DNA from 2 places in the Paenibacillus sp. FSL H8-0260 genome. Region 2 is predicted to be linked to the other one. Evidence: riboswitches for the same ligand, from Rfam matches in the RefSeq annotation. Region 2 holds a riboswitch; the other holds the start of a gene.
What was found. Region 2 has a riboswitch for cyclic di-AMP ahead of MHI51_RS25615 (TrkH family potassium uptake protein). Riboswitches for the same ligand answer to the same signal wherever they lie in the genome.
Positions count from the first base shown of each region.

Region 1 (4,314 bases), 1.2 Mb from region 2:
GCCTTTGCTGCGTCCAGTTGAACTACCGGCATCGTGGGCTTATTTTCTTCCGCTACCTCTTCTTTACCCGGAAGTGTAAACATGAGTACTACCGCAAAGGCACAGGCGGCAAAAAACAAACCGCTCATGATCCATTTCTGCATCCCAATTCGTCCCTTCTATGTAAGCTGCTCCCTACATTATAGCTTATGGTGAAGCGTTATCATAGGGTTTGTGACAAAAAAATGAACGAGAATACAATCATTCTTATGAAATTTCTGGTATTTAATATCATTTGTCATAGACCATGCAATAAAAAGGTTTGTCTCCTGTAGGTGTGCGGCGTTCATACGTATCTGTAATCGTAAATCCACATTTTTGATAAGTTCGAATGGCGCGTTGGTTCCAGGTCAGGACTTCGAGATCTATCTCACGATCAGGATAACGATTCAAGGCTGTCTGGACGATGGCATCCACGAATAGTTTGCCTAAACCATGGCCGCATAGATCGGGGCGCATCCCAACCCCTAAACGGACGACTCCTTCCATAGGGAACAACTGTGCGAATCCGCATAAAACCTCATGTTCATTTAATATGGAGATATATTGTTCCTCCCGGAGCTGCGGATCGCCAAACTCGATGCCAAGGGCCTGCATCTGCTCCCACGGCATCCAGCCATAAATATTATATGGAGGCGTATAGCTCCACTTACAAATAGCTTCTCCGTGAATTGCCTCCATAGGAACTACATGAAAAGTTACCGAGGGATTTATCATAAGGTCAACGATCTCCTTTCACGAGGACATTGCTATATTACTAATTATATACAAAATGGGGGAGGTTCGACTCAGAAAATTTATATGAGGGGAATGTTTTACAAATTATGAGAGGGGTAAATAAGTAATAAGACAAAAAAACAAGCTCTCCTCCAAGAATTACCTTGGAAAAGAGCCTATGTACGTTATTTATTGCACATCATCATTGTCTTCCGATTCAGCAGCAACCGATTTGTAAGCATCTGTGCTCATAATGCGCTTGGCACCAACGTAGCGTTTCACGTAGTAGCTATCACTCAGAGAGCTAATGGTAACACCGCGTGAGGTAGAAGCGTGTGCGAACTTACCTTCACCGACATAAATGCCGACATGGGAGACACCTTTGCCACTTGTATTGAAGAATACAAGATCTCCGGCTCTTATATCATCACGGGAGATTGCTGTGCCCATTTGATATTGGGAACCTGATTGGTGTGGAAGGTTAATGCCAATCTTATCAAACACATACATTGTAAATCCGGAGCAATCAAATCCGTTAGTGGATATACCGCCGGATACGTATTTAGTACCGATGGCCTTGTCAATCACTTTATCCATTTTGGAATCTGCGAAAGCGCTTCCTGCTCCGATGGTGAGGATGATGGAAAAGCTTAGTACTGCTGCTGCTAACTTCTTCTTCAAAAGTGTATACCCCTTCCAAATGCCTACGAGGTTAGCTTAAGGGTTCGGTTGAAGGTCCCCTATGACCCCTCTATATAATGGAGGTCAATTCACCCAAAGTTGGTTCCCCCGTTTTCCTAATAGTTAGGAAACTCGGCTCATACTGTTGATTAGGATTAGCTTGTAATCAATACATGACAAAACCTTTGTAAATAACAACTTAATGATTACAAAAATGTTACTAAAATCTCACTGCGCTAATTGTAACAAACAGAAAGCCGCTTGGCAATCGTTTTTAACATATTAATGCAGAAAAATTGGCATTTTTACGGTAGAAAGGCATATGTAAGCGTTAATAATGACCTAATTTTTAATATAATTGCAATTTTTATCAAATAAACGTGTTTCAATTGGGCTCTAATAGTGTAAAAATATATTATGGAAAAAAGAAAAACCCGAATTTGATTACGGGCATAATCAGATTCAGGTTCATATAGTTGTAATTATGAGGTTATAGTTGTGAGGAAGGTTTCAATCGAAGGCTACAGCTTGATAAGCTGAAGTACTCATTACTCTTTTAGCGCCAACATAACGATTGGCCCAGTAGGCCTGACTGAGTGAAGTGATGGTTACTCCACGCGAAGAGGACGATTGTGCGAATTTTCCGTTTCCAACATAAATGCCGACATGGGATACTCCATTGCCAAGTGTGTTAAAGAACACTAGATCACCAGAACGCAGATTGCTTTTGGATACAGCAGTTCCAACGCTATATTGAGCTTTTGATGTACGAGGTAAAGTAAGACCTACATTCTTGAATACATATTTTGTAAATCCAGAGCAATCAAATCCGGCAGTGCTTGTACCTCCGGTTTTATAGGCAACTCCAATAGTCTTTGAGATTACAGTGTCCATCTTAGAGTCGGCAAAGGCGCTTCCTCCACCAATAGATAATGCCATTACAAGTCCTAGCGCCGCAGCGACGCATTTTTTTCTTAAATTATGTCTTTTCAAAAGATGTACTCCTTCCAAGGCCTGCGAGGTTAGCTTAAGGGTTCGGTAGAAGATTCCCTATGATCCCTGTAAAGCGAGATCAATTCACCCAAAATATGGTTCCCCCACTTCCCGGTGCAAAGGAATTAGGCGTGTTAAGCACCAAGAGAATGACGTTTCGACAGTTACACTTACGATAAATACATTTAGTTATGTAGGAATCGTTTCAATTGATTACAAAATTGTTACTAATAGCACAGGACTTATTGTAACAGAGCTTTTATGATTTTGCAAATACTCTTCAGTTATCCGTAATGAGAAAAAGTCCCAGCTCCTGAATACAGGAATTGGGACCTTTTTATTATGTCAAATAAGGTTAATTTATTGTGGAAATGCTTTGCTACACCATAGATGATATTGTGCAGAGATTCCCCACATTTTTAAGAGCGTAGAAGGTAGTGGTGAGATTTGCCGTATTATAAGTGCCGGCAGGCCGGGACAGAACAGACCCGTCAGTCCGCACACTAGCAGTAAGAGCAAGCCTCCCGCACCAAGTACAATGGAAACACCTATAGCAGGAATCAGTGACCGCAAGCAGATGAACAGTGAGGAGAACATTCCTGTACCGCCGGTGTAACCAAACTGCATATATAGAAGAAACAGGCGCACGATAAAAATATATATAAGCCATGCCAATACGTATGGTACTAAATGAAGTAACAAAGTGTAGTTAAACAAAGAGGATAAGAACAGCCCGTACATTTTTGGAGCAAGCCAGTAAAGCGGCAGCAGGGTCAGAACCCATTCGATTAGGCTAAAGACTAAGACAGGTAGTCCATAGATCTTCATGCCGGGGAAAAAGAACAGTCCGCGCTCGCCCCTTCGCTCCTGGTGGAGCTCATGCAGCAATCCTGCCCTTATGAAAGGAGAAAGCAGAAGTCGCAAGACAACAAGTCCTAGAAGCATCCATAACCAAGTGCGTATCGCAGGGTCAGTATTCAAGCTGAACTGTCCCTCGATATAATACAACAGTCTGCCCATACCGCTGCCGCCGGCGTCTTTATCTGGATAGCGCAGTAGAATTGGAATAATAGCAGATCGGATGAAACCATACATAAAGTAGCCCCAGAGCAGTCGGTAGATGAAGAGCAGAATTAAAATATAAAATTGCTCCTTCATGCTTTGCCAGCCGCGGGTTATCGATGTTCTCACAATCATTCACCTCACCAGACAAGAGTTCCGAGCACGGTTTCAAGTAGTTTAGTTACACTTAACGTCCAGCGAGAGAGCGTCTTGTGCTCTATTTCCGCCAGCCTAAAGTTGTTTAAATGTTTGCTCTCCAATAAGATGGAATGCTCAGGGTCAATCTCAGCAGAGAGAAGAGGCTTATCGCTTAACAATTGAAACGTAGTCTCTGCTCCTTCACCGTTCCAGACCCGCTGCACCGAAGAGCTGTCGGCGAATGTGAATTTCACGGGAACATCAACGTAATGGCTCCCTTTATTTGAAATCTTCACTAATGATTCGTAGCTTTGAGCATCGCCGCTGTTATTTTTTTTAAAAGTAATCGTATCTACTGAGAAGTCAGGCGCCCCATCGCCATAAATGTAATCATCGAAATATGCCTGCCATGATTTTTTGGTTACCTTCTCAACCACTTTCTGAAAATCTGCCGTAGCGGGATGCTGGAAACGGAACTTACGAGCGTAGGAGGACATGATGTTGTTCATTGCTTTGGTACCTACCTGGCGTTCGATATCTTTAAGTACAAGCTTGCCGCGGATATAAACATTTCGGCTATAGGAATCCGCCCCTGCATATTTCCACGTTTCCAGATTTAACGGCTCAGGTATAGTTACCAGGCTGGCCTGTAAAGGCAAATTAGACTTGATACCGTATTCTTGT
Region 1 covers NZ_CP150298.1:112,216-116,529, forward strand. The annotation lists gene MHI51_RS00530 (cytochrome c) at 1-143, opposite strand, end outside; gene MHI51_RS00535 (GNAT family N-acetyltransferase) at 271-756, opposite strand; gene MHI51_RS00540 (C40 family peptidase) at 946-1,437, opposite strand; cyclic di-AMP (ydaO/yuaA leader) riboswitch at 1,443-1,585, opposite strand; gene MHI51_RS00545 (C40 family peptidase) at 1,948-2,376, opposite strand; cyclic di-AMP (ydaO/yuaA leader) riboswitch at 2,434-2,572, opposite strand; gene MHI51_RS00550 (hypothetical protein) at 2,791-3,621, opposite strand; gene MHI51_RS00555 (M1 family metallopeptidase) at 3,633-4,314, opposite strand, start outside.
Region 1: it holds a riboswitch for cyclic di-AMP, as region 2 does, so the genes downstream of both, MHI51_RS00545 (C40 family peptidase) here and MHI51_RS25615 (TrkH family potassium uptake protein) in region 2, are expected to answer to the same signal.

Region 2 (4,314 bases):
TGTGGTGGATTAAATCGATAGACGATGTAAGCGACTATGAACGGCATAATAATCGCGAAGATACCCGCTCCTACATTTACGCTCTCCTTCATAAAGATCAGCGTAGCGCCCATCAGGATGCTGTCAAACACGACGTGGCTGAACATGACAGCAATAAACCCGTAACGAAGGAAAATATAGCTGAACAGCAGCCCGATTACAGTCAGCTCAATGGGACGGGAGCTGATGGGATAGATCGGATATAACGTATGGCCAAACGCCCAAACCAGCGTGGTGATCAAGCAAGCGATAAAAGTGTTCCGGAACACCTTTTTCAGCATAGGAATTCCGAAAAAGCGATAAATGGCTTCCTCAGATAAACCAGCGAGCCATGCGACGATAGGCAGAAGCCAAGCATATCTCATGTTATAAGGAGATTGGGTGGCGTCTGTAGTAGACCAATTGTGCAAGGTAAACGATAATATGATGAACATAACCGTCTGCACCCCTAGTAGAACGAAAGCCCAGATGTATCCAGCCCGGATACTGTCCAACACATATTGTCCGTAGCCGGGCTCTTTGGCGCGGGGCCAAGGGTTCATGCCTTCCTCTTTTCGCCATAGGCCATTGCCGCCCACTAAAGAGAAGTAGAGCAAGGAGGACATCAGCAGGCTGTACAAAGCATAAATGATAAACATAATGACAGAGGTAATCTGTGCTTCTAGCCCTTCGCCCGTTGATTCAGGCAGCATATTATAGGTGCTGATCATCATGATTACAAAATAGGCTGAGCTTAGGAATACTCCACGTTTAAAGGAAGTATGCTCTCTTCTAAGAATACTGTAGACGAGTGCCAGAATTCCTAAAATCAGTGTGGGTATACCGTAACCGAATAATGTTAGCTTTTCCGCTAAAGAGGTCTGTCCTTGTACGTAGGAGGTATGCCAAGCCGGTGCAGTGAATCCGGCATTAAAGCTGGATACCTGCTCTCCACTGAAATCAAAATAATAGTGCAATAAGGATTCGCCGACCTGAACAGTACTATCCGTATACACTAGCCCATGGCTTCCTGTATTCGATTCAATTTGTAGCTTGGCAGGATTTACTTCCCATTCCTGAAGCCAAGGACGAGCAAGATTCTCCTTCTGCGCTAGAGTGAGGTCAGCTCCCTTGTCCTCTTTTGCACCAACGGAAGCGATGCCTGACCCCTCTTCGGAGGTAACTTTTGCAGCCTTTGAGAAAGCGACAATCTTACCGTTATACATATTGAGGTCAACGATGATTTGCGGCTCTTGCTCCGCTGAAGGAGTAAGCGTTGCCCGAAAGACATCAAAAGGATATTTTTGATCCAATTTTTTCTTGGTGTAGTCCTCCACAAGCTTCTCGCGAGACATATAGCCATAAAAGGAAGAGTCCGTCTGGTAAAGTACATTCCATTGATCGTTTGGTGCTTCGGTGTAGTTGAGCTTTTGTTCTGCAAATAATATGGCTTGGTCACGGGCTTCTGCCTTGCTAATGACGGTGGTATCTTCACCTGTAGGGCTACTAAGCAGTGAAGGGGAAATCTGAAACATAATAAATAGAATAAGACCGATAATGCCCGAGATGATGAGCCTCTTGGAGAGGGCACGTTGCTGTAAGGGCTGGCCAACGGGATTCATGTAACGCCTCCTTGTTATGTACTGACAATGTTATGTTCCATTATAGTATTAGTGCCTGGTTGGTTACAAAAAACATTATATGTTCTTTTTATGGGTAATAGAGATAGTATAGAATAGTCATGTGAATTTATACCATGAATTTTATCGTGTTCATTTCTGCACGAATGATGAGAATCGGTGTAATTGCAGGGAAAACACGGAAAAGTGATGAGAAAAGGCACTCCTTTTGATGCAGTCTCTTTAAACCGCATTTTTTCATGTGAATGAGCATTAATTGTGTCTTTGTGAATTCACTAAATAACGTATATAATTTGTATGCAATTGTATAGTAGCCGAATTTCTGGTGAAAACGGGGGAACCATAAGAAGTGATGAAAAGTGGAGTGTACACGATAAATGGCACTTTCATCAGGGGTGAATTTCGTTCTGGGAACGAATAGGGCAGCCTGCACAGTCCGAATCCGACAGCTAACCTCGTAGGCTAATTTACTGCAGGAACCAAGTCAGCATTGGTTTTCCAGTGCTTTTTTTGTTGGAATTTTTGATAAGAAGGTGAGCAAAATGGCTTCACAGTTTCGCAGGATTTCTGAATTTAAGTTTCTGAAGCTCTCGCCGCCGCAGATACTGGTGCTTGGTTTTGCATCGATCATTCTGATAGGGGCCCTGCTGCTTACGCTGCCCATCTCAAGCACAAGCGGGAATTCCGTGGAATTTATTGATGCATTATTTACTTCAACGTCGGCAACCTGTGTTACAGGGCTTGTTGTGCTGGATACCGGAACTTCGTTCACGATTTTTGGGAAAACCGTAATTATGATTCTGATCCAGATCGGCGGCTTAGGTTTTATGACCATGGCCACTCTATTTTCACTGGTGTTAAAGCGTAAAATATCTTTGCGGGACAGGCTAATCCTACAGGAAGCCATGAATCAAGGCTCTATGGAAGGAATTGTGCGACTGATCCGGAGAGTCCTCATATATTCTCTTGTCATAGAAGGCTGTGCCGCTGTGCTGCTGTCTATTCGCTGGGCTTTTGATATGCCGTTGGGAAAAGCGATTTATTATGGCATATTTCATGCGGTGTCTATGTTTAATAATGCGGGGTTCGATATTTTTGGGGATTTTCGCAGTTTAACTGATTATGTATATGATCCGCTTGTGAATATTATTGTGATGTTTCTGATTGTCTCCGGCGGGATTGGTTTTATTGTAATGTCAGATCTGGTGGAGTTTCGGGTAACCCGCAGGCTGTCTCTACATAGTAAAGTTGTCCTGTCCACCAGTACAGGGCTGATTCTGATCGGAGCTTTGGTTATTTTTATATTTGAGTTTACTAACACTCGTACCCTGGGTTCACTGAATTTCGGCGGTAAAATATTATCGGCCTTCTTTCAATCCGTGTCTCCCCGTACGGCTGGCGCGAACACAGTAGATATTGCTGGACTTCGGCAGGCTACACAATTTTTTATAGTGATTCTTATGTTTATTGGTGCTTCTCCGGGCTCAACGGGCGGGGGGATTAAGACAACAACCTTTACGATGATGATTGGTGCTGTAATTGCTATGCTGCGTGGACGGGAAGATGTTGTGTTGTTCCGTTATCGGCTGGCTCAGGAGCGCATCTACAAGGCATTAACGATCACGCTGCTGGCTTTGTTGTTAATCGCCTCTGTGTCGATGATACTCTCCACAACTGAAGACAGTAATTTCTTGGCAATCTTGTTTGAGACGACCTCCGCCTTTGCTACGGTAGGACTGACTATGGGGCTAACTCCGGAACTGTCAGCGATCGGTAAGATTCTACTCTGTCTGACGATGTTTGCAGGTCGGCTAGGTCCACTAACCTTAGCGTATGCACTCGGTCCCAAACAGGGTAAACCACTGTATAAGTATCCGGAAGGTAAAATAATTATTGGATAGGAGTTAATTAGAAATGAAAGCACAGCAATTTGTAGTAATCGGCTTAGGTCGCTTCGGTTCAAGCCTGGCGCTTGAGCTGATGGAAATGGGCTACGAGGTGCTCGGCATTGACCACCATGAAGAACGCGTGGAGGAAATGAGCGATCAGCTGACGCATACGGTAGTAGCAGATGCTACAGATGAGGGAATTATGCGCTCGCTTGGTGTACGGAACTTTGATTGTGGGATTGTTGCGATTGGTGACAATATGGAGAGAAGCATTCTGGCGGCCATTTTGTTGAAGGAGATTGGAGTCAAGCAAGTGGTGGCTAAGGCAATCTCCATCCTTCATGGCCGCGCACTGTCGCGGCTGGGGGTTGATCGGGTTATTTTTCCGGAGCGGGATATGGGGATTCGTGTGGCACACCAGCTGGTGACGCCCAATTTGCTGGATTATATTGAACTGTCCAAGGATTATAAAATTGTCGAGCTGACCGTACCGTCCTGCATGAACGGCAGAAGCTTGTCTGATTTAAATACAAGAGCTAAATATGGCTGCAGTATTGTTGCCCTAAATAGGGAAAGTGGAATAATCGTCGCTCCAACTGCCCATGATTATTTAAGTGAAGGCGATGTTATGGTACTCATTGGTCCTAATGAAAGTATTGACCGTTTTGAGAGTGAAGTTGTGAACCAAGAATCATAGGAAAAGAAGCTGACTCAAAAGTAGTGAATTCTACTTGGGGGCAGCTTCTTTTTTATGGAGTAAAGAGTAG
Region 2 covers NZ_CP150298.1:5,773,443-5,777,756, reverse strand. The annotation lists gene MHI51_RS25620 (CPBP family intramembrane glutamic endopeptidase) at 1-1,640, opposite strand, end outside; cyclic di-AMP (ydaO/yuaA leader) riboswitch at 1,961-2,136, shown strand; gene MHI51_RS25615 (TrkH family potassium uptake protein) at 2,201-3,559, shown strand; gene MHI51_RS25610 (TrkA family potassium uptake protein) at 3,573-4,244, shown strand.